DNA from 3 places in the Photobacterium sp. HL06 genome. Region 3 is predicted to be linked to each of the others. Evidence: predicted binding sites of a transcription regulator. Region 3 holds the regulator's gene; each other region holds the start of a gene.
What was found. Region 3 encodes CRP, which controls carbon source genes, mostly activating them, when cyclic AMP is high. Its sites were predicted from a motif close to TGTGANNNNNNTCACA; they were not measured.
Positions count from the first base shown of each region.

Region 1 (10,839 bases), 370 kb from region 3:
CACCTGCAGCGGTGAATGCCGCCGCCAGATCAGCACACTGAGCCGGAGTGACTTCAATGGCCTGGTTGCCTTCTTTGTAGTCAACAACAGTGGCTACCGCTGCGATCAGCTCATCTGATGGAGCCAGAGCAGGTGTTGGGAAGAAAGCTTCAATGATTTTACCGTCACGGTTTTTAGTCGCTGTACCTAGGGCAAGTGAAAAGCTGGCCATTAGTGATCGTTCTCCATGTCAAAATTGTTGAGCTCTGCGCCGCAATGCAGGCAGATTGTATACGATTGAAACTATCATAATGACAGTTGGCATGATATTGAAGGGGGGAGTAGATAATCAGTGAAAAATGACGAAATTATTGCCAAAGCAAGGCGGTTAACAATTAGCTTGTATAGTTTCATGCATAAAAAAACCTCCAGCATGGAGGTTTATTCATGTAGAAGTTGTCGACAGCAAAGATTACGCCGCATCTTCCTGCGGCTGCTCAGCAACAGCTTCAGGTTTCGCCGCTTTCTTTTTTGGTGCCGCTTTCTTTTTGGCACCCAGTGCGATCAGTACTTCTTCACGTTTTTGCGCCAAGAACAGCGATAGCTCTTCTTGCTTGGCTTCATCTTCGAACAGTTCACTTTCGCCTAGCAAAGTAAACATCTCGTCAGCCATATCCAGCATCTTGTCGTATGCGTCGGCTTCGGACTTAGAGGTGAAAGTCATCTTTTCTTCTCCGTTGCGCTCAACCACATATTTGACGATAACAGCCATGGTCACCCTCTCCCGAAATTGATTTACTGGCTGTTTATACAGTAGCATAAAGGGCTATGTCCAGTGATAAGCGTGTTAATGTGATGGTGCAAGAAAAATTTACCCATATTTATGCCCGAGCAGCCGAAAGAAAAGGTGGAGACGCCGAGTTGGAAAGCCTGTTGGCGACTCCTTTAAGCGCTCAGGAAATAAAGGAAATTCCTGATGACCGTTGGCTGGCTGCGTTTACCCAGAAGGTCTTCCAGTCGGGGATGAGCTGGAAAGTTGTCCGTAATAAATGGCCAAACTTCGAAGAGGTTTTTTTCGGTTTTAATATCGAGAAAATGCTGCTGATGCCAACGGAAATGTGGGAACGCAAAGCGACCGATCCGGCGATCATTCGCCATTTAGGCAAGGTGATGACAATTCCTGAAAATGCCCACATGATCCATGATGCAGCATTGGAGCATGGTTCATTTGCGGCGATGGTGGCCGACTGGCCGGCAGACGATATTACCGGCTTATGGCGCTACCTGAAAAAACACGGAAAGCGCCTCGGTGGTAATACCGGGCCGTATACATTGAGGATTATGGGTAAAGATACCTTTATTCTGAGCCACGATGTTGAAGCTTATCTGCGTAATACGGGAGTGATTGATGGCGGCCGTGATACCCAGAAATCTTTGCAGGCCACCCAGCAGGCGTTTAGCGACTGGCAACAGGAAACAGGCCGCCCGCTGTGCCAGATCAGCCAGATCATTGCTTTTAGTCTCGGCGACAATCGTCTTTAGGCAATTGCTAGCTCGATCGGCTTAGCTCAGTGTCCACTGCTGGCAAAAATCCAGAAACAGCTTGAGCAGCGGGCTCTGATACTTTTCCTTGTGGTAGAGCAGCCAGTATTGGCGGTGCATATCCAACGGCAAGTTGAGGATCACCAGTCGATGATCCTTCACGGCATGCTCAACCGCCAGGCGCGACAGGCAGGTGATCCCCAGCCCTGCCGTTGCACAATTGATGATGGCCTCGGTGGTATTGAGCTCAAAGGCTTGTTGCCACTCCTCCAACCTTGGTGCTATTCGGTTGAGGAAAAACTCCCGGGTGCCTGATCCCGGCTCCCGCAAAATCCATTGTGAATGTTCCAGATCCGACAAACTTAGATTGCCTACCTTGGTTAAGGGGTGATCGGGATGGCATGCTACTACCATTTCATCGTTCAGCCAGGGCTGCACAACCAGATCAGGTTGCTGCACTTTACCTTCGACCAAGCCGACATCGAGCTCAAATTCACTTAATTTATGGCAGATCTGGGCGGTATTGGAAATGAACAGGCATTGGTCAACATGCTTGCTGGCGTGGCGAAAGTCACGAAGCAAAAAAGGAGTGACTTGGTTGCCGACGGTATCGCTGGAGCCGATTTTCAGCTTGCCGGTAATCGGGCCCGCCTGATCAAACAGTTGCTCAATGTCATTGCTGCGTGCCAGCAGTTCATCGGCCAAGGGAAGCAAGCGTTTTCCTTGCTCGTTGATGATCAGGCGGTTGTTGTTGCGATCAAACAGCTTGTGTTCTAGATGCTTTTCCAGCTCGGACAGTGCCATGCTGACCGCTGGTTTGGAGAGAAAGAGCTTCTCGGCGGCCGCTGTGATTGTCCGCTCCTGGGCAACGGTAACAAAGACTCTGAGCTGTTTGAGTGCAATATTCATGTCTTTCCTTTGTTCAGTATTATTTAAACTGAATTTAAAAATATTCAAATATTATAAACGATCATGGTTCTATACACTCACCGGGTGTTCAGAAAAAAGTGTTTTTGCCAGCTATCAGGCAGCAGAAAACGGAGTGGATTAGATGATTAAGGCAACTAAGAACAAAATCGCAGGCGCACCGACCCCAATGGCGGGTTTGGCGCTAGGGATCGCCAGCCTTGGCTGGAGTTGGGAAAACGGTGCCGAGCTGAACGGTTACGGTCAACTGACAGGGGCGGCGATTGCCTCGGTTTTGTTATTTGTGTTGCTGCTCAAGTTTCTTTGTCATCCTAAACTGCTGTGGAATGATCTGATGCATCCTGTGGCGGGCAGTGTCGTTCCCACCTTTGCCATGGGGATTATGGTGGTGTCGAAAGCGGTGGGCCAGTTTGCCCCCTATATGGGGCAGGCGATTTGGTTGTTTGCGGTGATCCTGCACCTGATTTTCCTGGTGTTGTTTGCTTACCACCGAGCGATTGATTTTAAGATCCACCACATGGTGCCAAGTTGGTTTGTTCCACCTATCGGTATCATTGTGGCCGATGTCGCTTTCCCTGGTGGCGTCCTGCGTCCATTGGCGGAAGGATTGTTGTATTTTGGCATGGCGGTTTATGCTGTGATGCTGCCTGTGATGATCTATCGCTTGATCTTTAGCCATGAGATTCCTGATGCGGCCAAACCGACGATTGCCATTATGGCGGCACCGGCCAGCCTGTCACTGACCGGTTACCTGACTGTAGTGCAAGAGCCTTCACCGGTTGTGATTGGCCTATTGGCAGGGGTAGCGGTGCTGATGACCTTTGTGATTTATGTGGCTTTTTATCGCCTGCTTCGCTTGCCATTTAGCCCCGGGTACGCGGCTTTTACCTTCCCGATGGTGATCAGCGTGACGGCTTTGTTCAAAGTGGCGACATGGATGGGGGATTTTGGTTTCGCCGCGCATTATGTCGATCAAGTCCATATGCTTGCCACTATTGAGTTGTACATGGCAACAGCGGTGGTGAGCTATGTCGCTTTGCGCTATCTCGCTCATTATCGTCCAATAACCCAATTACTTAACCTACAGCTACAGGGGATGTAAATAGCATTTCTACGCTTTTTGATGTGAGTATCTTGCCCGGAATTTTCGCCCTGTAAAATGACGGATCGCCGGGCCTTTTTGTTTGCAGCAAGTAGCCTATTGGTAGACAATCGTTGTAATTTTCTCTGTTCGTGAGATATCTGCGTGTTTACTGTCTATCACTCAAACCAACTGGATCTGCTGAAGTCCCTTCTGGTTGAACTTATCCGCCTCGATCCGCTGGACAACCCGTTTGAGCAGGAGCAAATCCTGGTTCAAAGCCCGGGTATGTCGCAGTGGTTGAAACTGGAGCTGGCCAAGTCCCTTGGTATTGCCGCCAACCTTGAATTTCCGCTACCGGCGACCTTTATCTGGAATATGTTTACTGAGGTGCTCAGCGATGTACCGCAACGCAGTGCCTTCAATAAAGAAGCCATGACCTGGAAGCTGATGCAGGTATTACCGAAGCAGCTTGATAAACCAGAATTTGAACCACTGGCGCGCTACCTGAGTGATGACGACCAACAGGTGAAAAGCTACCAGCTGGCAGAAAAGATTGCAGATATTTTCGACCAGTATTTGGTATATCGCCCGGAGTGGATCCAAGCTTGGGAATCTGATCAGGTTGACCCGGAATTGACGGCTGACCATCCGTGGCAACCACTGCTATGGCAGGCGCTCTATGATCATACCCTGGGGCTTGATCAGTCGCCGTACCATCGTGCCAACCTGTATGACAACTTTATTGAGACGCTTGAAGGCTATTTGCAAAGTGGCGCACCGCTGCCCGAGGGGCTGCCGAAACGATTGTTTGTCTTTGGTATTTCAGCACTGCCACCACGTTACCTGGATGCGTTGGCGGCCCTGGGCAAGCATATCGATGTCCACCTGATGTTTACTAACCCTTGCCGTCACTACTGGGGGGAAGTACGGGATCGAAAATATCTGGCTCGGCTGGCCGCTAAGCAGCGCCAACAGCTGCAATGGTGTATTGATCACAGTGAGCGTGGCGAAGTTATTTCCCCGCTCAAAGGTGACATCGAAGATAATCTGGTAGATGACACTCATGAAGGTGCGGTCGGTAATACCCTGCTGGCTTCATTGGGTAAGCTGGGGCGCGATAACCTGTATTTATTGTCAGAGATGGAAGCCTATGATGTCGAAGCATTTGTCGATATTGAGCCAGATTCTCTGCTGCACTCAATCCAGGCCGATATCCTTAACCTTGAAGATCGGATCAATGATGAGCTGACTGAATCCAGTCACCATAAGCTGGCAGTATCGGCGCAGGATAAGTCGCTGGCGATCCATGCCTGCCATTCACCGATGCGTGAAGTTGAAGTGCTGCATGACAACTTATTGGCGATGCTCGCAGACAACCCTGAATTGTCACCACGCGATATTGTGGTGATGGTAGCCGACATCAACTGCTATAGCCCATACATTCAGGCCGTGTTCGGCAATGCGCCGGGCGAGCGTTACATCCCATTCTCGATTTCAGACCGTAGTGCGGATCAGGAAAACCCGGTGCTGCTGGCCTTCCTGCGACTGCTGAGCCTGCCGGAAAGCCGTTGCCAGGCGTCTGAATTGCTGGAGCTGCTGGAAGTGCCGGCCGTCATGTTGAAGTTTGGCTTCGATAGCGAGCGCTTTGAGTGCATTAAGCACTGGATTGAAGAAGTCGGGATCCGCTGGGGGCTCGACGGGGAAACCGCGAGCGAATTCCAGCTGCCTGAGCAGCAACAGAATACCTGGCTATTTGGCCTGCAGCGAATGTTGCTCGGCTATGCTATGCCGCAGGGCTCCGGCTTGTACCAGGGCGTATTGGCCTACGATGAAGTGCAGGGAATGGATGCCGAGCTGGCTGGCCAGCTTGGGTTATTCATCGAAATGTTGATGCATTACCGTCAGCAGCTGGCCCGGCCACAGCCAGTGGAGGCGTGGATTGGAGTATTGAATCAGCTGCTGGATGATTTCTTTGCGGTTGATACCGACGGTGAGATGGTGCTGCGGATGATCCGTGATAAGTTGCAGCAGCTGGAGCAGCAGTTGGATGATGCCGGTTATGCTGTTGATATTAGTCCGGCGGTGCTGAGAGGTTACCTCAATGATAAGTTGTCCGGAGAGCGGGTCAGCCAGCGTTTCCTGGCCGGCCAGGTGAACTTCTGTACTCTGATGCCGATGCGATCGATCCCGTTCAAGGTCGTGTGCCTGCTGGGGATGAATGATGGGGTGTATCCGCGATCTATTCCCCCTGAAGGCTTTGACCTGATGGCCGGGCGGGGGAAATACGGTGACCGTTCTCGCCGTGATGATGATCGCTACCTGTTCCTTGAGGCGATACAGTCAGCGCAGGAAACCTTGTACATCAGCTATGTTGGCCGCTCGATCCAGGATAACAGTGAAAAAATGCCGTCGGTCTTGGTTAGCGAGCTGCTGGAATATTGCCAGCAAGGTTACATGCTAGAGGGCGATGAAGCGTTAACCGTCGATCACTCTGCTACACGCCTTGAGCAGTCGCTGATCCATAGTCATCCGCTGGTACCGTTTAGCCCGCAGGCATTTCAGGGGGCGGCGCCGAGTTTCGCTGCTGAGTGGTTGCCGGCGGCAAACCGCGAGCAGGTCTGTGCAGAAGTATTCCAGGATCAGCCGTTAGATGCCGAGCCTGTTGAAGCCGGAATGGAACCGGTACTTGAACTGGCCGAGCTAACCCGTTTTTGGCGCTTGCCGGTACAGTATTTCTTCAACCGCCGCCTTAAAGTCTTTTTTGAATCGGCCAAAGGGGCAATGGAAGATGACGAGCCGTTTGTGCTTGATGGCCTGAGCCGTTTCCAGCTTCGCAGTGATCTATTGGCGACCTTCCTTGATAGTTATAACTGTGGTGACACCAGCAAAGAGGCGGTGTTCGAGCGCTTTGCTGAGTACCAGCAGGCGTCAGGCGGGTTGCCGCTGGCCGAGTTTGGTGAACTGGAGCTGGTGGAAGAGCGGGTTCAGATTGAAAAACTGGCAGACAAAATCGCCGGGTTGATGGAGAAACCGCTGCCGGATACCGAAGTTGATCAATCCTTGCAGGTTGCCGGGTCCCAGATCCAGCTTCAGGGCTGGCTAAAGCACTATTTTCATAGTGGCCTGGTGCGTTACCGTCCGGGTAAAGTCCGGGCGCAGGATATTCTGCAGGGCTGGATTGATCACCTTTGCCAGGCCTTGGTCGTACCATCGAGTCAGACTCATCTGGTTGGTGTCGATGCCCACTACACATTGGATCCCGTTAGCCCAGAGTATGCCCGCACTCAGCTGACTGCGCTGGTGGAGGCGTATTATCAGGGGTTGACCCAGCCACTGCCTTATTTCCCGCGCACCGTACTCGCTGGCCTTCAGGCCTGCCAGGATAAGAAGGGCAACTGGTATGACGATGAGAAAACCCTAGACAAAGCCAAAGCAAAAATGGCCGAAGCCTTTAATGGTGGCTATATGTTCGAAGGCGAAGGAACCAACGCCTACATCAACCGGGTTTGGCCTGAATGGAACGATGTTTTAGCTTCCGATCTCCAGTTATGGGCAGGGCAATTGCTAAAACCTGCGTTGCTGCATTTAAGGGCTGTGGAAGAAGACGGCTAATATCAGGAGAGATGTAGCGTGGCCGCCAGCAAATCATTTTTATTTGTAGGGTGTTCGCTGTACGGCCACAGGTCCAGAGGTAGACCAGATTTCGTGACGCGGATAGTAACGAATGGCTCTGGGGGAAACCGTGAAATATCTCTCATATCAATAGATAAAATAGTCAGTTAATTCGATATATTCATTTGAATTAGTGCCTGATCACAAAAAATTATTTTGTTCGGACAGTGTTTCGATCAACAACAGGAATTCGCGCATCCTATGACCCAACAACAAAAATCGCCTGAGCAGGCCGATACCGGCCACACCATCATGCTGGCGGAGCCTCAGGATCTGCAGCCAATGACGTTCCCCCTTCATGGCAACCGCCTGATAGAGGCATCGGCCGGTACCGGAAAAACCTTTACTATAGCCAGCCTATATCTGCGTCTGCTGCTTGGCCACGGCGATAGTGGCAATTGCTTTCCGCGGGAGCTGACCGTTGATCAGATCCTGGTCGTAACCTTCACCGAAGCGGCGACGGCTGAGCTGCGTGACCGTATTCGGCGCCGTATCCACGATGCACGACTGGCTTTTAGCCGTGGTTTCAGTGAAGATCCGGTGATCAAACCTTTGCTGGATGATCTGCTCGATCACAAAGCGGCGGCAGCGATCCTGCTGCAGGCTGAGCGGCAAATGGACGAGGCGGCCATCTTTACCATTCATGGTTTCTGCCAGCGGATGCTTACCCAGAATGCCTTTGAGTCCGGTAGCCTGTTTGACAATGAGTTTGTCACCGAAGAGAGCCACCTGAGAGCACAGGTGGTTGCCGACTATTGGCGCCGTAACTTTTATCCGCTGCCGCGTACGCTGGCAGGCGAAGTACGTAGTATCTGGTCATCGCCGGGCACGTTGCTAAGGGAGATCAATATTTTTCTCTCTGGTGCCGAAGTGGTAATTCGCGCGCCGGAGCTGAAAGGATCGCTGCAGCAGGTCCATGATGACAATATTGAGCGCATTGAGCATGTAAAGCGGCTATGGCGGGCTGATGCCGCCGATTTTCAGGATTTGATTGCCAGCTCCGGGGTCAACAAACGCAGCTATACCAAAACCAGCCTGCCAAAAGCGCTGGCGGAAGTCGGTGCATGGGCAGAGCAGGAGACCACGGGGTACAAGCTGCCAAAGGCACTGGAGAAGTTTGACCAGCAAGTACTGCTGGATAAGACCAGTAAAGGCGCTCCACCTGAGCATCCGGTGTTTGCTGCTATTGGAACCTTGTTGGCCAATAAGCCCAATGTCAAAGATCCCCTGCTGGCACATGCGATAAAAGAATGCCGTCAGCTGCTGGCCGAGGCGAAGCGGCGCAAAGGTTGGCTGTCGTTCGATGATCTGCTAACCCAGCTGGCCGCGGCATTGGCCAATGACACTGAAGGTAGCCTGGCAGCTCGGATCCGCAGCCAGTTTCCGGTCGCAATGATTGATGAGTTCCAGGATACCGATCCGCTGCAATACAGCATTTTTAATACCGTATATGGTGAAGTTCAGCATACAGAAGGTGGCGCTGAGGCATTGTCGGCAGAGTCCGCCTGCGGCCTGTTTATGATCGGGGATCCGAAGCAGGCGATTTACGCCTTCCGCGGTGCAGATATCTTTACTTACATCCAGGCCCGTCGCCAAGTGAAGGCCCATTACACCCTAGGGACCAACTGGCGTTCGACGGCTGAAATGGTGGAAGCGGTGAACTGTATTTTCCAGCAGCCGCAACGACCGTTTATTTATGATCAGGACATCACCTTCCTGCCGGTCAAACATAGCCCGAAAGCGGCCAGCCGTAGCTGGCAACTGGCCGGGACAAAACAGCCTGCCTTGAGTTTCTGGCGTCAGGATGCCGACGAGCCGGTGAAAAAAGGCGATTACAATCAGGTGATGGCGGCCGCGACGGCGGCGGAGATCCAAAAAATCCTGACGTTGTCACAGCAAGGGGAAGCGCTGCTGGTGGATGGCGAGAAAACCAAGCCGATACAGGCTGGCGATGTCTCGGTGCTGGTTCGAACCGGAACAGAAGGGGCGATGATCCGCCAGGCATTGGCAGATCAGGGGATCGCCAGTGTCTATCTGTCGAACCGTGACAGTGTTTTTGCCTGTACCGAAGCGAGCGACATCCAGCGCCTGCTCGTCGCGGTATTGGTGCCGGAGGACGAAAGAGGCCTAAGGGCTGCACTGGCTTCTGGATTGTTTGCGCTCAGTGCCCGTCAGCTAGATGAGCTCAATGTCGATGAAGACAAGTGGGAACAGCATGTTGCGGAATTTCGTGAATACCGCAAGCTGTGGCAAAGCCGGGGTGTGCTGCCGATGTTGCGCCATGTGCTGGCAAGCCGCCGGGTAGCAGAGCGGCTGCTGACTGAAAATGGTGGGGAACGTCGTCTGACCGATATCCTGCATATCGGTGAGCTGCTGCAACAGGCCAGCCAGACGTTAGATAGCGATCATGGCCTGATCCGCTGGCTGGCTGAGCATATTGAAGAGCCAAACGGCAATGCTGACGATCAGCAGTTACGGCTGGAGTCGGATCGTAACCTGGTTCAGATAGTCACTATCCATAAATCCAAAGGGCTAGAATATGACATCGTATTCCTGCCGTTTGTCTGTGGTTACCGTACTGCAGGGATAGCTCTGTTCCATGACGATCAAACTCAGCAGGCCGTGCTGGATGTTACCGAGCAAGAAGAAAGTATGGAGCTGGCCGAGAAAGAGCGCCTGGCTGAAGATCTGCGTCTGATTTATGTGGCCCTAACCCGTGCGGTGTATGGCTGTTATATCGGGATGGCACCACTGCGTAATGGCTTGAGCCGTAAAGAGCCGACAGGATTGCATAATGCCGCGATTGGCTGGCTGGTTCAGGACGGCCAGGAAGGCGGCGTAGCAGATTTGGACACCGCTTTGTCTCGACTCACATCCGTGTCATCGGCGATGGCTATTATACCGCCGCCGGCGTTGCCTGATTCGCCATGGCTCCCCGTGGAAGGTGAACAGCCTGAGCTGGCGGCGTCTGAATTTACGGCCAAGATAGAACGTAGTTGGTGGATCACCAGTTATTCCGGTTTAGTGAAGCAGGGGCACCACAATCATGATGCCTCGTTTGAGCTTCCGGGGTTTGATACCGATTCTTCATCCGACAGCGATAGTGAAGAGGGGGAGCTGATAGAGCCGGAGCGTTCAATTTATACTTTTCCGCGCGGCGCTAGGCCGGGAACCTTCCTGCATACCTTGTTTGAAGAAATTGAATTCACCGAGCCTGTCGAGAGTGAAGCGACCCGAGATAAAATCTTGGAACTGCTGCGGTTGGAAAATTATGACGAAGAATGGCTGCCGGTACTGCAAACCATGATCCGTGATGTGCTGAGCTGCCCACTCGATAGTGATGCTTTGCTGCTGGGTAATATTCCAGCCGTGCAGCGCCTGACCGAGATGGAGTTCATGCTGCCGATCAACGTGCTGTCGGCACCGCTGCTGAACAAGGTCATTGCCCGCCATGATCCACTCTCGGCCCGTGCCGGGGAGCTGGGCTTTGCCACGGTCAGCGGCATGCTAAAGGGCTTTATTGACCTGGTATTTGAGCACCAGGGGCGCTATTACGTATTGGATTGGAAGTCGAACCATCTGGGGGATGATCCTGATGTTTACCGTGGGGAGAAGCTTGAGCAGGCAATGGGCGA
Region 1 is NZ_CM183914.1:628,679-639,517, forward strand. Features, by position in the region: gene dapD (2,3,4,5-tetrahydropyridine-2,6-dicarboxylate N-succinyltransferase) at 1-211, opposite strand, end outside; gene AC51G0_RS03120 (YebG family protein) at 452-751, opposite strand; gene AC51G0_RS03125 (DNA-3-methyladenine glycosylase I) at 835-1,521, shown strand; gene AC51G0_RS03130 (LysR substrate-binding domain-containing protein) at 1,543-2,430, opposite strand; gene AC51G0_RS03135 (TDT family transporter) at 2,573-3,550, shown strand; gene recC (exodeoxyribonuclease V subunit gamma) at 3,695-7,144, shown strand; gene recB (exodeoxyribonuclease V subunit beta) at 7,457-10,839, shown strand, end outside.
Region 1: a site for CRP is predicted at 7,274-7,289, ahead of recB (exodeoxyribonuclease V subunit beta). Genes of this name have one in related genera too.

Region 2 (10,839 bases), 290 kb from region 3:
TGCAGCATGTCTTTGGCCAGCTCTTCCTTGCCAGCCGCTTGCTTGAGGGCCAGATCCCAATCCCAGCTGGTATTGATATTGACTGTCGGTGTGGTGGTTTCCTGCTCAATAATTGACTCCGAAGCGGCAAGCGGATTCGTGTCGGCATCGTGAGGAAGCGTCCATTTCGCTAGAATTTGCTGCAAGATGTGTTCTTCAATAGGTTTGGTCAGGTAGTCATCCATGCCTGCATTGATCAGGCGCTCCCGCTCACCGGCCATGGCATGGGCAGTAACGGCAATCACGGGTGTACTGTGGTTGAGCTCGGTGTTATGGATTGCCTGGCAGGCGGTGACGCCATCCATTTCTGGCATCTGGATATCCATGAAGATCAGATCAAACCCTTTCTGGTGGGCATATTCCACTGCTTTGCGGCCGCCCGTCGCTGTGATCACTGTCTCGACGCGTTCGCTAAGCAGGGCAGAAATCAGTTTCAGGTTGGCAGGATTGTCATCGACCGCCATTACGGTAAGCGGCAGGATGCTTTGGCTTGGCTCTGGTAATAATTGCGGCGCAGGCTCAGAGAGCATGTCGGGTTCGCTGATTAAGGTTTCCAGTAGCTTGCGGTGAGCCAGCGGTTTTGGCAGGCAGGCGGATACTCCGGCGTTGACCAGGCGCTCAGACAATGCCAGCTCGGTTGTTGGCAAGCAAACCATCACTTTGTCGGTGAGCTGTTCTGCCTTGAACACCATATCCAGCAGGCTCGCAATCGGAGGCTGCTCACCCGGCGTCAGGTTGAGCAGCGCAAAATGGTGGTGCTCGGCATCTTCCGGCATTGTCGAGCGGTAAGTGACATGGACGCCAGCCCTAATTAACCGTTGCTGGACTACGGAGGCAGCCTGCATGTTTGGCTCGATCAGCAGTAGCTTCTTGCCGTTCAGTGATGAGGTATCAATGGGCTGGGACACTGGCAGATCGGTTTTGGTCAGACGTAGGCTGAACCAGAATGTTGAGCCCTGGTGAAGGCGGCTGGTCAGGCTGATTTCACCGCCCATTTGGGTGACCAGCTTCTGGGTGATCACCAACCCCAGCCCGGTACCGCCATAACGGCGGGAAATACTGGCATCCGCCTGGCTGAAGGCTTGGAATAGCTGCGCTTGCTGGCGCTCAGAGATGCCGATACCGGTATCACGTACCATAAATTGCAGCTCGACGCTTTCGTCCTTATCGGTTTTCAGCTCTACCGAGACATCAATATTGCCGCGCTCGGTAAATTTCACCGCATTACCAATCAGGTTGGTCAGCACTTGCTGGATGCGCAGCGGATCGCCGATCAGCCCGGTTGGGATCCGGTTGTCAATTTTCAGTGTTAGTTCAAGGCCTTTTTCATGGGCACTTGTTGCCAGCAGTTTCATGACCTCATCCAATGACTCGGTAAAGTCGAACGGGATGTTTTCCAGCAATAGCTTACCGGCTTCCAGTTTTGAGAAATCGAGAATGTCATTAATGATTGTCAGCAGGTTGTTGGCCGACTTCTCAATTGTTTGCAGGTAATCCTGCTGGCTGGTACTGAGGCGGGTTTTCAGCATTTGCCGGGTAAAGCCAATCACCCCGTTCAATGGGGTACGTAGCTCGTGCGACATATTGGCCAGGAACTCTGACTTCACGCGCGCGGCTTCCTGGGCCCGCTTCTTGGCGATATCTAGCTCGACGTTCTGGATCTCCAGCTGCTCTAAGGTTTCACGCAGATCAGAGGTTGCTTGGTCGATACTTTGTTGCATTTCGATGTGGTATTCCGACAACGAGATGGCCATGGCATTGATACCGTTTTTCAGGGTATCGAGCTCACCAAGCAGCTGGCCCTCAATGCGGATATCGAGGTGGCCCCGGCGGATCCGGTCGACCACGCTAACCATATGCGAAATTGGGCGGGTGACATCTTTCATCAGCCGGTAGGCAAACAGGGAAGAGAGTGTCAGGCCAAGCAAGAGCACCATCAGGGCGGTGAATACTTCTTGGTATTGCTGCAGACGCAAGGCACTCAAATCCAGTTCCAGCGCAATGTAGCCCAATGCCTTGGCCTGGTATCCCGGTACCGATATGGAACTGAACTGGCCTTCACTTAAAATCGGGGCGCGAAGAATGAGGGAGTTTTCGTTGAGCCGGGTATCGAGTAGCATCGGGATCGGTTGTTCATCCGGATACATCAATGCTTCAAAATTACGGTGGAAGTTCGAGGTGACAAACAGTTGGTTGCTGGCATCAAAGACGGCGATACTTCGGACTATCTGTGAGTGCTTGCGGTGGGCGTAGCTGATCAGACGGCGAACGGCTTCGCGGTTTTTGTCTGTCATCCCATATTCGGTTGAAATCGCAAGGGGTTCGATGATGCTGGCACCGGTCGAAATCAGCTGATGTTCGAGGTCCCGATAACGGCTCATAGTAAAAAATGCGCTTAATAGCAGGCCAATAATCAGCGTCGGTGCTAATGTCAGGGTGAAGACCCTGGCACGAAGTCCATATTTGGTCATGGTTCTCTTAATTACAAGAATGCGATTCTGTGGGAGAATTGTCGTCCATCTGTGGCCGTTAGCTTAATGAAACTATGGCTATTCGACAATCAACTAATACCAAACTGCCGATAACATCACTCAGTTTGGTTTATCTGTTCCGTGAGTCAAAACACTATGGCACGCTTTTTTAAGCCTCAAAAACGAAAATTAACCGATACCAAGCATAAAGAAATCGTCATCAGCCGCCTGGATCACCTTGGCGCCGGTATTGGTCATATCAACAGAAAACCTGTCTTTGTCGACGGCCTGCTGCCGGGCGAAAAGGCGCTGGTTCAGCTGACCGAAGACAAGAAGCAGTACGCGCGTGCCAAAGTGATTAAGCGTCTTACTGATAGCCAGGCACGTATTAAACCGCATTGTCCGATCTATGACCAGTGTGGCGGCTGTAACTTACAACATTTATCCCATTCCGGACAGGTTGAGGCTAAGCAGCAGGTGTTGAGCGAACTGATGAGCAAGTTTGCAGCGACGGAAACACAGCAGGACTTTACCCAGGCTGAGCCGATTGTTGCGAGTGAGCTACATTACCGCCGCTGCTCCCGGTTCAGTATTAATCCGGGAGGCGGAAAGCTGCAGTTTGGCTTTCGCAAGAAGCAAAGCAAGGAGATTGTTGATGTTGAGCAGTGCCCGGTGCTGGCACAATTATTAAATGAACTTTTACCTCCGCTTCGTAGTCTGTTAATTCAGCTTAAGGGACAGAAGCATCTGGGCCATGTGGAGCTGGTGGAAGCGGATAATGGCCGGGTGGTGTTGATCCGTCACCTACAGCCGTTTAATGACAAAGATATGACCTTGCTGCGTCAGTTTGCCGAACAATACGATGTTATTCTGTATTTAGCCCCAACATCTGATTCAATCGATAGAATTTCAGGTCAGGCTCCGTATTATGAGCTAGATGGTCAGAAGCTGTATTTTTCTCCGAAAGACTTTATTCAGGTCAATCGGGAGGTAAACAAACAGATGGTCCAGCAGGCTCTGGATTGGCTGGAAGTCGAGCCGCAGGATCGGGTGTTGGATTTGTTTTGTGGGTTGGGTAACTTTAGCCTGCCGCTGGCAAAACGAGCAAACACGCTGGTCGGTGTTGAAGGTGTCGATGAGATGGTGCATCGTGCTACCGATAACGCGATGATAAATAAGCAAAATAATGCTGCATTTTACCAGGCAAACCTAGAGCAGGATGTGACTACGATGGTGTGGGCACAAGAGCACTTTAATAAGGTTTTGCTCGATCCGGCGCGTGCTGGTGCTGCCGGTGTCATGCAGCATGTGGTTAATTTGAACCCGGAAAGGGTCGTTTATGTTTCATGCAACCCTGCTACGTTGGCAAGAGATAGCCAGGTATTGCTGAAGCAAGGTTATCAGTTGGAACGCTTGGGGATGTTGGATATGTTCCCGCATACCGGGCACCTAGAGTCTATGGCCCTGTTTACCAAAAAGAGTATGGGCAGCAAAAAATAGTGTTTATTCAACATTAACTGAGAAAAAACAGGATAGAGAAATGGTCGCAGTTCGCGGTGCGCATTTGAAGGAAAATGATACATTTGAGCTTTCATCTTGGGTTGAGAGTTTGCAACAGGACGCCAAAGTGGCGAAACGCATTACGCAAACCTACCAGCGATGTATCGAGTTAACGACAGAGGAAGAGTCAGCGCCGTTACTGCTATGGCGCGGCCGCGAAATGGTGGAGATCCTGGTGACCCTGAGTATGGACCGAGATACTCTGGTTGCCGCTCTGCTATTCCCGTTGGTTGAGGCCGGCGTCTATGATCACGAACTGCTGAAGGAAGATTACAGCAATACGATTTTTCAGATGGTGACTGGCGTTGGCCAGATGGCTGCCATCGGTCAGCTGAATGCAACCACTGAGGGGGCAGCGCAGTCGGCCCAGGTTGATAATATCCGCCGTATGCTGTTGTCGATGGTCGATGATTTCCGCTGCGTGGTGATCAAATTGGCTGAACGTATCTGTAACCTGCGTGAAGTGAAGGACGAGCCGGATGAGGTACGCCGCGCGGCGGCAAAAGAGTGTGCCAATATTTATGCCCCGCTAGCCAACCGCCTTGGGATCGGCCAGCTAAAGTGGGAAATTGAAGATTACGCATTTCGCTATAACCACCCCAATACCTATAAGCAAATTGCCAAACAGTTGTCTGAGCGCCGAATTGACCGTGAGCAATATATCGATCATTTTGTGACAGACTTAGATGAGTCCATGAAAGCGTCACACATCAAAGCTGAAGTTCATGGCCGCCCTAAGCATATCTATAGTATCTGGCGCAAGATGCAGAAAAAGAGCTTGGCCTTCGATGAACTGTTTGATGTGCGTGCGGTACGTATCATTGCTGATCAATTGCAAGATTGTTATGCCGCTCTGGGGGTGGTGCATACCAAGTACCGCCATCTGCCCAAAGAATTTGATGACTATGTAGCGAATCCTAAACCTAACGGTTACCAGTCTATCCATACCGTAGTGCTGGGCCCGGAAGGCCGGACGATTGAAATTCAGATCCGTACCAAGCAGATGCATGAAGAGTCGGAGCTGGGTGTTGCGGCACACTGGAAGTACAAGGAAGGCTCGTCAGGAGGCGCGAAATCGTCGTATGACGAGAAAATAAATTGGCTGCGCAAGCTACTGGCGTGGCAGGAAGAGATGTCAGACTCAGGCGAAATGCTCGACGAGCTACGTAGCCAGGTGTTTGATGACAGGGTTTACGCCTTCACGCCAAAAGGGGACGTGGTTGATTTGCCATTGAATGCGACGCCGCTGGACTTTGCTTACCATATCCATTCAGAGGTCGGCCACCGTTGTATCGGGGCCAAGGTTGAAGGACGTATTGTTCCTTTTACCTACCATCTGCAAATGGGTGAGCAGGTTGAAATCATTACCCAGAAGGAGCCAAACCCGTCGCGTGACTGGCTTAATCCAAACCTGGGTTTTGTGACCTCTAGCCGCGCGCGGGCCAAAGTACATGCCTGGTTCCGCAAGCAGGACCGCGACAAGAATATCGCTGGCGGCCGTGAGATCCTCGAAATAGAGCTAACCAAGATAGGTGCGACACTGAAAGATGCCGAAGCCTATGCCCTGAAGCGTTTTAACGTCAACTCGGCTGATGAGCTGTATGCCGGGGTGGGTAGTGGCGATTTACGAATTAATCAGGTCATTAACCATATTAATGCGTTAGTTAATAAGCCTACGGCGGAAGAAGAAGATCAGCAGCTGCTGGAAAAGCTGGCAGAGGCGAGCAATAAAGCCGAGAGTAAAAAGCCGCAACGTGATGCGGTAGTTGTTGAAGGTGTCGATAACCTGATGACTCACCTTGCACGCTGTTGCCAGCCCATTCCAGGTGATGAAATTATTGGCTTTGTTACACAAGGCCGGGGTATTTCGGTGCACCGTAGTGATTGTGAGCAGCTTGAAGAGCTGCGTCATCATGCCCCAGAGCGAATGATCCACACCGTTTGGGGCGGTGGGTTTGTCGGTAATTACAACATAACAATGCGTGTAACGGCGTCAGAACGAAATGGCTTGATCAAAGATTTGACCAATACGCTGGCAAACGAAAAAGTCAAAGTTGCGGGCATGAAGAGCCGCATCGACTTCAAGAAACAGATGTCGATCATGGACTTTGATTTGGAGTTGACGGATCTTGAAGTATTGAGCCGGGTGCTTAAGCGGGTAGAGCAGGTGAAGGATGTCGCAGAGGCTAAGCGCCTGTACTAGGCTTTGAGAAGCGAGAAGCGAGAAGCGAGAAGCGAGAAGCGAGAAGCGAGAAGCGAGAAGCGAGAAGCGAGAAGCGGGTGGCATAATGCCGCCCGTTTTTTTAACAGAATGAAAGAACACAAGAATGACAACTATGAGTGATAAACAGCAAACATCGATCGAGCAGCTAGTTGAGATCATGGCGACATTGCGGGATCCGGACAAAGGTTGCCCGTGGGATCTCAAGCAGAGCTTTGCCTCTATCGTGCCGCATACCATTGAAGAGGCGTATGAGGTAGCTGATGCGATTGAGCTGCAGGACTGGAATGACGTGCGTGAAGAGCTCGGGGATTTGTTGTTTCAGGTGATCTTCTACAGCCAGCTGGGTAAAGAGCAGGGATTGTTTGAGTTTGATGATGTGGTTGCCGGAATAAATGAAAAGCTGATCCGCCGTCATCCCCATGTCTTCGGTGAGACTGAGTTTGCTGATGATGCGGCAATCAATGCCAACTGGGAGGCAGAGAAAGCCAAAGAACGTGAAGCGAAAGGGGAAGATACCAGTATCTTGGCGAATATCCCCAAAGCCCAGCCAGCACTCACCCGTGCCGATAAAATTCAGAAGCGTTGCGCCAAGCACGGTTTCGACTGGAATACGGTCGGCCCGGTGGTTGAAAAAGTGAAAGAAGAAATTGACGAGGTGATGGAAGAAGTCATCCAAGTGTCACCTGATCAAAGTAAGATCGAAGAAGAAGTGGGTGACTTGTTATTTGCTGTCGTCAATTTGAGCCGCCATCTGAATGTGAAGCCAGAATCGGCCTTGCAGCGGGCCAATAAAAAATTCGAGCGCCGATTTCGCGAAGTTGAAAAAAGTGTGCTAGAACAAGGGAAGCGCTTTGACGATTGTTCGCTGGAAATGCTCGATAGCGAGTGGGACAAGGTAAAACAACGAGAGCGATAGTCGGTGCCAAACCCACCAGTCAGGGCAGGATATCGGCATCCAAAGCGGCATAATAGTCATGCTGTTGGGTATATTTGATTTGAAACAAAAAAAATCGATCAATGCTGTGATAGTTTTCACGTTGTGGCGATAAAGTGTGTCTGGTATACTAATTTCCCGTCCAGAAACACTTTAATCCTCTACACCAATCTTCCAGGTTAAACATGACAACGAATTACATTTTTGTTACGGGCGGGGTCGTATCCTCACTAGGTAAAGGTATTGCTGCAGCATCTCTGGCGGCTATTCTAGAAGCACGTGGTCTAAAAGTGACCATGATGAAACTAGACCCTTACATCAACGTTGATCCAGGCACAATGAGCCCGATTCAGCACGGCGAGGTATTCGTTACGGAAGACGGTGCAGAGACCGATCTTGACTTAGGCCACTACGAGCGTTTCATCCGTACCAAGATGACTAAACGCAATAACTTTACTGCTGGCCGTGTCTATGCGGACGTATTGCGTAAAGAACGTCGTGGTGACTACCTAGGTGCAACGATTCAGGTTATCCCACACATCACGAACGCTATTAAAGAGCGTGTGATTGCTGGTGCAGAAGGCCATGATGTGGCTATCGTGGAAGTGGGCGGCACAGTCGGTGATATCGAATCACTACCGTTCATGGAAGCAATCCGTCAGCTAGCAGTAGAACTCGGTCGCGAGCGTGCAATGTTTATGCACCTGACTCTGGTTCCTTACCTGGCGGCGGCTGGTGAAGTGAAAACTAAGCCAACTCAGCATTCTGTAAAAGAACTACTTTCTATCGGTATTCAGCCAGACATCCTAGTATGTCGTTCTGACCGTAACATTCCTGCTAATGAGCGTGCGAAGATCGCGCTATTCTGTAACGTACAGGAAAAAGCAGTAATCTCAATGAAAGATGTAGATTCCATCTACAAAATTCCACAGCTTATTAAAGCCCAGGGTCTTGATGATCTTGTTTGTCAGCGTTTTGGTATTACAGCACCAGAAGCGAACCTGACTGAGTGGGAACAGGTAATCTACGAAGAAGCCAACCCAACAGCCGAAGTAACCATCGGTATGGTCGGTAAATACATCGAACTACCGGATGCTTACAAGTCAGTGAACGAAGCCTTGAAGCACGCTGGCCTGAAAAACCGTCTGTCAGTGAAAATCAAGTATGTTGATTCTCAAGACGTTGAGTCTAAAGGTGCAGAAGCACTACAAGGCCTAGACGCAATCTTAGTTCCTGGTGGCTTTGGTGGACGTGGTGTTGAAGGTAAGATCCTGACAGCACAATATGCACGTGAAAACAAAATTCCATATCTAGGTATCTGCCTGGGTATGCAGGTGGCATTGATCGAATTTGCACGTAATGTTGCAGGTCTGAAAGATGCGCATTCAACGGAATTTAACGCTGAAACGAAAAACCCAGTGGTTGGTCTAATTACTGAGTGGGTTGACGGCGAAGGTAAAGTTGAAGAGCGTACTGAAAACTCAGATCTTGGCGGTACTATGCGTCTTGGTTCTCAACTATGTCACTTACAAGACGGTTCTAAAGCGCGTGCGCTTTACGGTAACGCAACTATTCATGAGCGTCACCGTCACCGCTACGAAGTTAACAACAACCTGCTGCCGAAACTAGAGAAAGCGGGTCTGAAGATTTCTGGTCTATCTGCAGACAAGAAGCTGGTGGAGATTATTGAGATCCCGAACCACCCATGGTTCGTGGCTGCTCAGTTCCACCCTGAGTTCACCTCAACGCCTCGCGATGGTCACCCATTGTTTGAAGGCTTTGTAAAAGCGGCTGGCGAAAACCAGCGCGGTGAACTGAATAAGTAAGGATTACGGATAGCTGTAGCGGTTATGGCTACAGCTATTTTTTTAGCTTTTAAATTGAAGATAAAGCAAGAGGAAACACAATGTCTAAGATCGTTAAAGTTCTAGGTCGTGAAATCATCGATTCACGTGGTAACCCAACTGTTGAAGCTGAAGTTCACCTAGAAGGCGGTTTCGTAGGTATGGCTGCTGCTCCATCTGGCGCATCAACTGGTTCTCGTGAAGCTCTTGAGCTACGTGACGGCGACAAGTCTCGTTTCCTAGGTAAAGGCGTTCTTAAAGCTGTTGAAGCTGTGAACGGTGCTATCGCTGAAGCGCTTGTTGGTAAAGACGCTAAAGACCAAGCTGCTGTTGATCAGGTAATGCTTGATCTAGACGGTACTGAAAACAAATCTAACTTCGGCGCGAATGCTATCCTAGCTGTTTCTCTAGCGAATGCTAAAGCAGCAGCTGCAGCTAAAGGCATGCCTCTTTACGAGCACATTGCTGAGCTAAACGGCACAGCTGGCGTATTCTCTATGCCTCTACCAATGATGAACATCATCAACGGTGGTGAGCACGCTGATAACAACGTTGACATCCAAGAGTTCATGATCCAGCCAGTTGGCGCGAAAACTCTTAAAGAAGGCCTACGTATCGGCGCTGAAGTATTCCACAACCTAGCTAAAGTTCTTAAGGCGAAAGGCCTAAGCACTGCCGTTGGTGATGAAGGTGGTTTCGCTCCTAACCTAGAATCAAACGCTGCTGCACTAGCTGCAATCAAAGAAGCGGTTGAAGCTGCAGGTTACGTACTAGGTAAAGACGTTACTCTAGCAATGGACTGTGCTGCATCTGAGTTCTACGACAAAGAAGCTGGCAACTACAACATGAAAGGCGAAGGCAAAATCTTCACTTCTGAAGAGTTTAACTTCTACCTACAAGACCTTGCTAACCAGTACCCTATCGTTTCTATCGAAGATGGTCTTGACGAATCAGATTGGGCTGGCTTCAAGCACCAGACTGAGCTAATGGGCGACAAGCTTCAGCTAGTTGGTGACGATCTGTTCGTTACAAACACTAAGATCCTTGCTGAAGGTATCGAGAAAGGCGTAGCTAACTCTATCCTTATCAAGTTCAACCAGATCGGTTCTCTAACTGAAACTCTAGCTGCAATCAAAATGGCTAAAGACGCTGGTTACACGGCTGTTATCTCTCACCGTTCAGGTGAAACTGAAGATGCAACTATCGCTGATCTAGCGGTAGGTACAGCTGCAGGCCAAATCAAGACTGGTTCTATGAGCCGTTCTGACCGTGTTGCTAAGTACAACCAGCTAATTCGTATCGAAGAAGCACTAGGTGAGAAAGCACCTTACAACGGTCTTAAAGAAGTTAAAGGCCAAGCTTAATTATTAGCTTACCTTTAGGGTGAACTTATCACCCTGAATTATTGAACCGCCTCTTCGTGAGGCGGTTTTTTTATGTCCGAATAAATAATGAGTTTGGTATTAGGCGCTAGTCACACCTTGCGCTTTATGGGATTATTAGCGTATACCAAACTGAACAATTATCTGGCCTATCAGCGAGCTTGAAAAGGTTCAGATACAAGGCGCTTGATTGTAGGTGTATTCATATCCACCAAAATCGAGCAACACAGTATTGAGCCTTTGCAACTCGCCCTTCGGGAGCGTGACAGCCGCTCGATATCAGCCCCAAATTACTTTGATGTAGAACCACTATATCTTCATCAATTTGGATTGCTCTCAATCGGCTGGCATCGCTCTGATTGGATCAGATAATTATTCTGTTTGG
Region 2 is NZ_CM183914.1:553,617-564,455, forward strand. Features, by position in the region: gene barA (two-component sensor histidine kinase BarA) at 1-2,510, opposite strand, end outside; gene rlmD (23S rRNA (uracil(1939)-C(5))-methyltransferase RlmD) at 2,667-4,010, shown strand; gene relA (GTP diphosphokinase) at 4,051-6,273, shown strand; gene mazG (nucleoside triphosphate pyrophosphohydrolase) at 6,407-7,210, shown strand; gene pyrG (CTP synthase) at 7,414-9,054, shown strand; gene eno (phosphopyruvate hydratase) at 9,135-10,436, shown strand.
Region 2: a site for CRP is predicted at 7,316-7,331, ahead of pyrG (CTP synthase). Genes of this name have one in related genera too.

Region 3 (10,839 bases):
TGGCAAGATATTGACCCAGAGACCCTGACAAACCTGATTGAACACTTTGTCCTGCGAGAAGGCACCGACTATGGTGAGAGCGAGCTGACGATGGAGCAAAAAGTGCAGCATGTCCGCCAGCAGCTTGCATCCGGCGAGGCTGTGATCGTCTTTTCCGAACTCCATGAATCAGTCGACATCAAGCTACGCCACGAGATGAGATCCTGAATAAGCGCCTAAATAGATTCTTAGACAACGAGCGCTGCCAATAATTATGGATGACCATATTGGGCAGCGGTATCATTTTTGGCTTCTAAGCCCGGGTTCTGCTTGACCTTCCTCCCCTAGCCTGTTAATAACTCTTTCCGTTAATGTTAACGACAGGGTTTGTCATGTCTGCAAAACATCCGATTATTGCAGTAACAGGGTCTTCAGGTGCAGGTACGTCCACCACCTCTGAAGCTTTTCGTAAAATGTTCAATATGATGAGCATTAATGCCGCCTGGCTGGAAGGGGACAGCTTTCATCGCTTTACCCGCCCGGAGATGGATGTCGAGATCCGCAAGGCCAAAGAACAAGGCCGGCACATTAGCTACTTTGGTCCCCAGGCTAATGACTTTCCGTTACTGGAAACGTTTTTCCGTCAATATGGTGATGATGGCAGTGGTAAGTTCCGCCGTTACCTTCATACATTTGACGAGGCCGTCCCTTACAACCAGATGCCCGGCTCTTTTACCCCATGGCAGGAGCTGCCGGAAAATACCGATGTGTTATTTTACGAAGGCCTGCATGGCGGTGTCGTCGACGGTGAGACCAATGTCGCCCAGCATGTCGATTTGCTTATCGGCATGGTACCGATTGTGAACTTAGAGTGGATCCAGAAAATCGTCCGGGACACCCGTGATCGTGGCCACTCCCGCGAAGCCGTAATGGAATCAATCGTCCGCTCGATGGACGACTACCTCAATTACATTACCCCGCAGTTCTCACGCACCCATATCAACTTCCAGCGGGTGCCGACGGTTGATACTTCAAACCCTCTCAGCGCCAAGGCCATTCCCAGCCTGGATGAAAGCTTTGTAGTGATCCGTTTTCGCGGGATAAAGAACGTCGACTTTCCTTATCTTCTATCGATGATCCAGGGATCCTTTATGTCGCGCCACAATACTCTGGTCGTGCCGGGCGGCAAAATGAGCTTTGCGATGGAGCTGATCATGCGACCACTGCTCCAGCAGCTGATCGAGACGGGGAAGATTGGGTAAAGCAAAGCGGGAAGCGGGAAGCGGGAAGCGGGAAGCGGGAAGCGGGAAGCGGGAAGCGGGAAGCGGGAAGCGGGAAGCGGGAAGCGGGAAGCGGGAAGCGGGAAGCGGCGCAGATTGTAGAAACCAAAAAGCGAGCGTCAACAAACTCTCGCTTTTTAATTTTCAGAAAATAATAGCTTGGAGAGCGATTTTATCCGCTTACGCTTCACGGAAAGTGTCACCTGACGACGCCAAGGCAAGCCTTCTCCACGCGTCTCGAAGCGAAGCGCCCTCGCCTCTTACACGAAGTGTAATACGCTTCCCGAAGTCATTACGCAGTGATAACTTCGTAAGAGTGCGTCATCTCCACCCCTTCACCCAACATCAGGCAGACCGAACAGTACTTCTGCAGCGAATCCGCAACCACTTTTGCCACCAGGGCGTCATCAAGCTCATGGCCCGTGACCACAAAATGAATATTGGCCGAGGTGAAAATTCGCGGAGCCTGCTCGCGGCGCTCGGAAGAAATTTGGGCTTCACAGGCTGTGATCTTCTGTCCGGCAGATTTTAATCCATCGACAACATCCACAGAGCTGCAACCTCCCGCCGCCATCAGTACCATTTCCATCGGGCTAGGTGCTTTCTCCCCCCCATTACCGTCCATGACGACGCTGTGGCCAGAATTTGACTGGCCTAGAAAAGTCATCTCTTCGACCCATTTCACTCGTGATTGCATAGCTTTCTCCTTACTTCAAACAGGGGGATTTGGCACTAACTCACAACTGTGTGATCATGTGCACACTTATGACTACAAAATGCCTATTTCAGATAGATCAATATCAAGAAATACGCGCCGAAAACAGATAAACTCTGAACTAATTATTCACGTGAGCTTGCAGCCCAGCGGCTGACTGAATATCCTAGACGGCGAACAATTCTATTGTTAGGCCCAGCCTCAAATTATAGGGATGTCGTTGTTGGGCAACAAACGCAGAGGAAGTTAGTAATATGGTTCCAGGTAAACCTCAAACAGATCCAACTCTAGAGTGGTTTCTTTCCCATTGCCACATTCATAAATACCCTTCAAAGAGTACTTTGATTCATGCGGGTGAGAAAGCAGAAACTCTCTACTACATCGTCAAAGGTTCTGTTGCCGTATTGATCAAGGATGAAGAAGGCAAGGAAATGATCCTGTCTTACCTTAACCAAGGTGACTTCATCGGTGAACTAGGCCTGTTCGAAGAAGGTCAGGAGCGTACAGCTTGGGTTCGCGCGAAAACACCTTGTGAAGTCGCTGAGATTTCATTCAAGAAATTCCGCCAGCTGATTCAGGTAAATCCTGACATCCTGATGCGCCTTTCAGCTCAGATGGCTAGTCGTCTACAAGTGACAAGCCAGAAAGTCGGTGACCTAGCATTTTTGGATGTAACAGGCCGTATCGCACAGACACTGCTGAACCTTGCGAAGCAGCCTGATGCGATGACTCACCCTGACGGTATGCAGATTAAGATCACTCGCCAGGAAATTGGCCAGATTGTTGGCTGTTCACGTGAAACAGTCGGTCGTATCCTGAAGATGCTGGAAGAGCAGAATCTAATTTCAGCTCACGGTAAGACTATCGTCGTATACGGTACTCGCTAAACCTCTAGCTCAGTGAGCTAAAATGATAAAAAGCCGCATTATGCGGCTTTTTTTGTATTCGCCATCATACCCGGCAGACATAATTACAGCGGCCTTAAACATAAATTGCAGCCACGGTCACGATAGTCCCCTTGCACTCCTCCTCATTAATGCTACATTGTGCATATGAATTGTATTCACCTCGCGGTCTGATCCAACGGTTGAGGAAATGGTATCAGATACGAACGGGATAACATGGAATGTAATGATATGGATATCGAACGCTTTGCACCCAACGCCGGCACGACGCCACCAGCCGTAATACATACCCTACCTACGACTGTCGAGCTTACCGGTTTCAGTGATCAGCGCCACTACCTGGAGCAGCAAACATCATTTGACCCATCAAACCGCCACCAGGATCATGATACCTCCTGGGTGCCACCGCTTGATAGCCAGCACTAATACCGACCTAAAAAAATATCCACGGTAACCAGTCGCTACCGTGGATATAGGGATCTTATGTAGATATTGGATTATTGATTGGTACTTTCAAAAATCTTATCGGCCGAGGCCTCAACAAAACCCCGGTAGAGCTCTCCATCCGCCATTGGATAGCGTTTGGCAAACTCATAGAAGCCACCTGGGATTTCCCGTACGCCATCAGTGAAGTTTACCGATACCCGATCAGCCATGGTTGAAGATTGCTCCAACATTACTTCAGGGCTACCTTTCACTTCTCCGCCCGACTCGTTGATTAAAAAGCCATTATGGCGCAGCAGATGGTTCACTTCGTGAATTTCGGTAAACTGCTCCAGCTGATTAATGCTAACCGTGAAATGATTAGCACCAAATCCATGAGCCGCCAGCCATCCGGCATATTCGCTTTCTGCCGCCAGGAGTTCATAGGTGGCAAAATCCAGATCCCATAGCCGCCCACCGTACAGAAAAGCGGGATCGTGCATCGCCGCTTCCGGTACCTGGTTCACCAAATCGCGTACCGTCTGCTGCAGCAATGACGAGAATTGCCCTACCATTAACTCACTGATAAACACCTTCGGTGCCAGTGGGTTAGGGTGCTCAAAATGCTCGGCATAAAGCTTCTTCGCCTCGAAGTGATATTTGCCACAAGGTTTATAGCCAATAGCAATAAACGGTGCGGCCAGGCGATCGAGCCCGACCTGGGGTAAATTAAATGTCCGCAGGGCGATATGGTCATTGAGCAGGGGCTCGCCTTCCTCCAGCAGATCATGCACCTGAGCCGCTGATGGACATAGTCGCTGGGTATAATCTTGCCACAGCGCGTTAAACAGTTGTTCGACCCTTTCCATGATGATGCAATCCCCTTATTGATAGATAAATAGCAACATTCAGTACTTACAGCGTGATGCCCGGTGACAGCTGTGCCGGTAACTCAGTTTGCTCACCTTCCATCGATGCCATTGGATAAGCGCAATAGTCAGCGGCATAGTACGCACTCGGTCGTAGGTTACCGGACGCTCCTGGCCCACCAAACGGTGCATCACCACTCGCACCTGTCAACTGACGGTTACGATTCACGATGCCGGCACGGATATGGTCAATAAAGTACTGCCACTCCTCATCACTGGTCGATACCAGGCCTGCAGACAAACCATACCGGGTGTCATTGGCCAGCGTCACCGCCTGCTCCAGATCCTGGTAGCGAACCACCTGCAGCAGCGGACCAAAATATTCTTCATCTGGAAGCTCTGCAATCTGGCTCACTTCAATTATAGCCGGGGTTACAATCGCCCCCTGGCCACGCTTGGCTTCAAGCAGCAGCTCGCCCCCAAAGCTTACCAGGTTGGCTTGTGCACGGATGATGCCATCCGCCGCCGCTTCAGATATTTGCGGCCCCATAAATGGCTGAGGCTCGGCAAACGGCCCATCAATATTGAGCTGTGCCGTGGCTGCTACCAAGCGCTTAAGCAGTTCGTCACCTTTTTCACCTTGCGGCAGGTACAGGCGGCGGGCACAGGTACAACGCTGGCCGGCACTGATAAAGGCCGACTGAATAATAGTGTAGACAGTTGCTTCCAGCTCGCCATAGTCATTTGAGATCACCATCGGGTTGTTGCCGCCCATCTCAAGTGCCAGCATCTTGCCTGGTTGTCCAGCAAACTGACGGTGTAGGATATGGCCAGTATTGGCACTGCCGGTAAACAACAGGCCATCAATGCCGGTGGAGCCTGCCAATGCCTCGCCCGTAGAACGCGCACCCTGCACCAGGTTAATCACCCCGTCAGGCAAGCCAGCCTGCTGCCACAGTTTCATGGTTTCTTCGGCAATCTTCGGCGTCAGCTCAGACGGTTTGAATACCACCGTATTCCCCGCTAGAAGCGCAGGCACAATATGGCCATTTGGCAGGTGGCCCGGGAAGTTATAAGGGCCGAAAACCGCCATGACACCCAGCGGACGGTGACGCAATACCGCCTGGCTCCCTGCAACTTCTTTCTGCTTATTGCCGGTACGCTCGTTATAGGCACGCAACGAGATTGCAATTTTACCCACCATCGCCCCTGCTTCCGTTCGGGTTTCCCACAACGGCTTACCGGTTTCTTCAGCGATAGTGTGCGCGATATGTTCACTGTTTTCTTTTACCAGCTCGGCAAAACGCTCAACGATGGCCTGGCGCTCGCTAAGCGCAGTTTTACGCCAGCTCAGAAGTGCCTGACGGGCACTGGCGACCGCTTGCTCAACCTGTTCGGCAGTCGCACCTTGTCCCTGCCAGATCACCTCACCGCTAAAGGGGTTCAGTGACTGCATCGATTCGCCATTACCTGCCTGCCAGTTTCCCGCAATCCATTGTGTCATGATGTTCTCCCGTCCTGTTATTGCGCAATCAGGCGAACCTGATCACCGTTTTGTACCTGCAATGCTTCTGCCATGTCGGCGCTCATCAACGCCACTTCGTTCTCGCTATCAAGCGCTACCTTGCCGACGACGGCACGGAAGTTTTCAAACGAAGCGTTACCGATGATGCAATCTCTGCCATTGCCCGGCTCGCCAATCGCGACCGTACAGCGCTGTGAATGACGCACCGATTCAATATTGCGAATATCACACTCAACCGTTGGGCCAGCATCAAAAATATCGACATAACCGCGGCAGCTGAACCCTTCTTTTTCCAGCAGGCGCAGGGCCGGACGGGTCTTCTCATGGACCTCGCCAATTACCGCCTGGGCTTCCGGGCTCAGCAAATTGACATAAATCGGTAGCTTCGGCATCAGATCAGCAATGAAGCCCTTCTTGCCAATCCCGGTCAGGTAATCGGCCAGCGTAAAGTCAATCGAGAAGAAATGATCTTTGAGCCACTCCCAGAACGGTGAATGGCCTTCTTCATCGGAAACACCGCGCATTTCTGCGATCACGGTAGTATCAAAACGCTCCGGGTGTTCGGCCATCATCATAAAACGGCACTTCGACAGCAGGCGACCATTGAGCCCCTGACGCCACTCCGGACGCAAGAACAAGGTACACAGCTCACTTACACCCGTGTAGTCATTGCCGAATGTCAGCACTTTCACCACGTTGTGAACATCTAGGCGGCGGGATGAGTGAACAACAGTACTCAGATGATAGGTATAAAAGGGATTATCCAGCCCGATAGCGGCTTCTATTGCTGTTGTACCCGCAATCTCTCCAGTCTCGGTATCTTCTGCCACCATCAGGTAGCCTTCCGGCCCCGGCTTGGTAACGGCTTTGGCAAAGCTTTCAACCGAATGCTCAATCCTGTTGCGTAGGATCTCTTCATTGACCGGTAGTGAAGTAAAACCATGACCGGACTCTTCAGCGCATTGCATTAGCGCTGGTAAATCGGCTTCAGTAATAGGACGTATAACCAGCATCGAACTCCCTCCTGATGCAGGTAGCGGCAAGGACCGCTAACTAATCGTTTTCAAATAGTGTATTTATTGCCTTCGAATTTTCAGAAAAACAGGCAAGTGCAGCGACCAGGCTCCTGCCAGTCGCTGCAAGACTTAGATAGGCTTTACTGGTGAAGCTTGGCAATCGCACGCTCAAGACGCGCCATACCTTCATCGATATCGGCCTTGTCGATCACCAGTGATGGCGTAAAGCGCACCACGTTGGCTCCCGCTACCAAGACCATCAGGCCTTCTTCGCCAGCGGCAAGCAGGATGTCACGGGCACGCCCCTGCCACTCATTGTTCAGAGCCGCGCCAAGCAGCAAGCCTTTGCCGCGTACTTCGTCAAAAATTGGGTATTTGGCATTGATACGATCTAGTGCCTCACGGAACCACTGCTCACGTTGTTTAACGCCAGCCAGCACTTCCGGCTTGGTCACTTCATCCACCACCGCTTCTGCTACAGCACAAGCCAGCGGGTTACCGCCATAGGTAGAACCGTGCGTGCCCACTTTCAAGTGAGTCGCCAGCTCTGAGGTGGTTAGCATGGCACCAATCGGGAAACCGCCGCCCAGCGACTTCGCGGTGCTGAGGATATCCGGGGTTACGCCCAGCCCCTGGTAGGCATAGAAATCACCCGTACGGCCATTACCGGTCTGGACTTCATCAAAGATCAGCAGTGCGTTGTGCTTATCGCATAGCTCGCGTACGCCCTGGATAAATTCCTGGGTCGGTGAAATGATCCCGCCCTCGCCCTGCAACGGCTCCATCATCACCGCACAAGTACGCTCTGACATATGCTCAGCCAGCTTCGATAAGTCGTTGTATACCAGGTGGGTCACATCACCCGGTTTCGGGCCGAAGCCATCGGAGTAGGCCGCCTGGCCACCCACGGTTACCGTGAAGAAAGTTCGGCCATGGAAGCCCTGCTGGAATGAGATGATCTCGGATTTTTCCGGGCCAAATTTATCAGCCGCGTAACGGCGGGCCAGTTTCAGGGCCGCCTCGTTAGCCTCGGCACCAGAGTTAGCAAAGAACACCTTCTCGGCAAAACTGTGTTCGGTCAGTTTTTTCGCCAGGCGCAGCGCCGGTTCATTGGTCATGACATTGCTCAAATGCCACAGCTTGTCGGCCTGCTCCTTGAGCGCATTGACCATAACTGGATGGCAATGTCCCAGGCAGTTCACTGCGATACCACCGGCAAAATCAATATATTCCCGGTCGTCCTGGTCCCATACACGCGCACCCTGGCCTTTCACCGGTACGATCTGCATTGGGGAGTAACAAGGTACCATTACCTCATCAAACAACTGACGTCCTACTTTGTGCTCCATTGCCATCATCCTTTCCTTCTGTGTATTGCGTCTTAAGCATAGTATTTACATTTTATTAACCAATTCCAATAGCAGAATATTTTTTTTATGCTTTATTTGGGTTGGCTAACTCTCTGTTGAATACATATTTATGCGGGTTTGAGGGGGATTTATTAACAGCACATTGGATAAAAGTGTTTTTCCGCATAGGAAATAAAGGCAGGCAGCCACTCAGCAAGTGCATAAGATTGCTGATAGGGGTTTCGAAAAAACGATAAATAAATGTTAAGAAAGGTGATAAGGATCGCGGAAATAAGACAGTTTGCAGGGTTAGCCTCTTCGGTAAACAGAGAAAACCCCGCAACATGATGAGTAGAGGAATGACTACGTTAGGACATTATGCAGCATAAAATCCTGCTGCAATCCTTTTCCACTGCATCAGCGACGAAGAAAGTTAGCCAGCAACTGGTGACCCTGCTCGGTCAGAATGCTTTCAGGGTGAAATTGCACCCCCTCGATAGGCAACCTCTTATGGGCAATCCCCATGATTTCATCAAACTTGCCATCACGCTCGGTCCAGGCGGTCACATCAAAGCAGTCAGGCAGCGTATCTGCCTGTACCACCAGCGAATGGTAACGAGTCACCGTCAGCGGATTATTCAGCGCAGCAAAAACACTGCGGTCAGTGTGGACCACTGGCGAGGTCTTGCCATGCATCACCTGGCGGGCCCGCACCACTTTTGCGCCAAACACTTGGGCAATCGACTGGTGGCCAAGGCAAACACCCAAAATAGGCAGCTTACCGGCAAAGTGTTCGATCGCCTGTAGCGAAATACCGGCTTCATTGGGGGTGCATGGTCCTGGCGAGATCACCAAATGGGAAGGGGACAAAACTTCAATGCCTGCTATATCAATCTCGTCATTACGCACGACTTTCACTTCGGCGCCCAGCTCACAAAAGTATTGATACAGGTTGTAAGTGAAAGAATCATAATTGTCGATAATCAGCAGCATTGATACATCAGCTCCAGGGTGATTTGGCGATCTATTTTGCTATAGGAAATGAGAAAGGCAAGCGATGATTAGTCAGTTTGGTATTAAAAAACCGGCCAGATGGCCGGTTTCGAGTAAGATTCTAACGTAATACTGATTACGGGCGAGGCACAAAACCGACGGCATCGTAGACTTTCGCCAGGACGGTTGCTGCGCGTGCTGATGCTTTCTCTGCACCCGTCTTCATTACCTGATCCAGGAATGCACGGTCTTCACGGTACTCTTTGTAACGCGCCTGAAGTGGGTCAAGCATCGCCACTACCGCTTCGGCTGTGTCTTTCTTCAGGTGGCCATACATCTTGTCAGCGTATTCATTTTGGATCTCTTCCAGGCTTTTGCCTGTTACACCTGACATGATACCCATCAAGTTAGATACGCCCGGCTTGGTTTCGATATCGAATACAACACGTGGCGGCTCGTCTGAGTCTGTCACTGCACGTTTGATCTTCTTGGTGATCACCTTAGGATCTTCCAGCAGACCAATTACGTTGTTACGATTGTCATCCGATTTTGACATCTTCTTCAACGGATCCTGCAGGCTCATCACACGCGCACCCACTGGTGGGATGTACGGTTCTGGTACCTGGAAAATGGTTTTGTCATCAGTACCGTAAAGATTATTAAAGCGCGTAGCGATATCACGAGCGAGTTCTAGGTGCTGCTTCTGATCGTGCCCCACAGGTACCTGGTTCGCGCCATAAAGCAGAATGTCTGCCGCCATCAATACCGGGTAGCTAAACAGACCGGCATTAATGTTATCCGCATTACGCTGAGACTTGTCTTTAAACTGCGTCATACGGTTTAGCTCACCCATCTGGGTATAGCAGTTCAGCACCCAGCCCAGCTGAGCATGCTCAGGAACGTGGGACTGAACAAACAAGGTGCTCTTCTCAGGGCTAACGCCCACAGCGAGGCAAAGTGCCAGTGCATCCAGGGTGGCTTCACGCAGTGCTGCCGGATCCTGACGGACTGTGATTGCATGAAGGTCAACCACACAGTACTGGCAATCGTAATCATCCTGCATCTGTTCCCACTGACGCAGCGCACCCATATAGTTACCAATACTTAATTCGCCAGAAGGCTGTACGCCACTTAATACAATGGGTTTACTCATGATGGGATTTTCCTATGTCACTAAAGATAAGCAGCGGCACGAGTGCCGCTGGCTAATATTCAAAACTTATTGCCAGGTAAACACGAACCTGACCGTACTAGCTGTCTAGTTTAACGACTTCTGCCAGTTGACTAAAGTGATCCAGTACAATATCCGGTTCACTGTCACTAATTGGCTGACCATAATTGTAACCATAGGTCAGTCCGACAACATAACATGTTGCTGCTTTTGCCGCCAAGATATCATTGCGGGAATCGCCCACCATCAGCATGTCAGTCGCGGCCAGGCAATGTTTTTCCATCAGCCAGTGCAGCGCATAGGGATCTGGCTTTCTAAGCGGGAACGTATCGCCGCCGATCACATCCACGAAATAGTCGCTGATACCGTGTTGCTCTAGCAAGTGCGGGACAAACTGGGCCGGCTTATTGGTCACGATGGCCATCGGTACACCTGCTTGGTGAAAGGCAGCAAGGGTTTCTTTTACGCCAGGGTAGAGTGTACTTTGCTGATGGCCGCCAGCATCGTAATAGCGGTCAAACAACTGGCGCGCTTCTTTGTGTAATGCCGGGTCCAGCTGTGGATCCACCTCAAGGCTACGGCTCAAAGCACGGCCAATCAGTACATCAGCACCG
Region 3 is NZ_CM183914.1:260,685-271,523, reverse strand. Features, by position in the region: gene AC51G0_RS01260 (YheU family protein) at 1-207, shown strand, start outside; gene AC51G0_RS01255 (phosphoribulokinase) at 372-1,241, shown strand; gene AC51G0_RS01250 (OsmC family protein) at 1,552-1,956, opposite strand; gene crp (cAMP-activated global transcriptional regulator CRP) at 2,229-2,861, shown strand; gene AC51G0_RS01240 (hypothetical protein) at 3,111-3,305, shown strand; gene AC51G0_RS01235 (DUF1338 domain-containing protein) at 3,377-4,171, opposite strand; gene astD (succinylglutamate-semialdehyde dehydrogenase) at 4,218-5,675, opposite strand; gene astA (arginine N-succinyltransferase) at 5,693-6,709, opposite strand; gene AC51G0_RS01220 (aspartate aminotransferase family protein) at 6,853-8,067, opposite strand; gene AC51G0_RS01215 (aminodeoxychorismate/anthranilate synthase component II) at 8,479-9,054, opposite strand; gene trpS (tryptophan--tRNA ligase) at 9,191-10,207, opposite strand; gene AC51G0_RS01205 (phosphoglycolate phosphatase) at 10,305-10,839, opposite strand, start outside.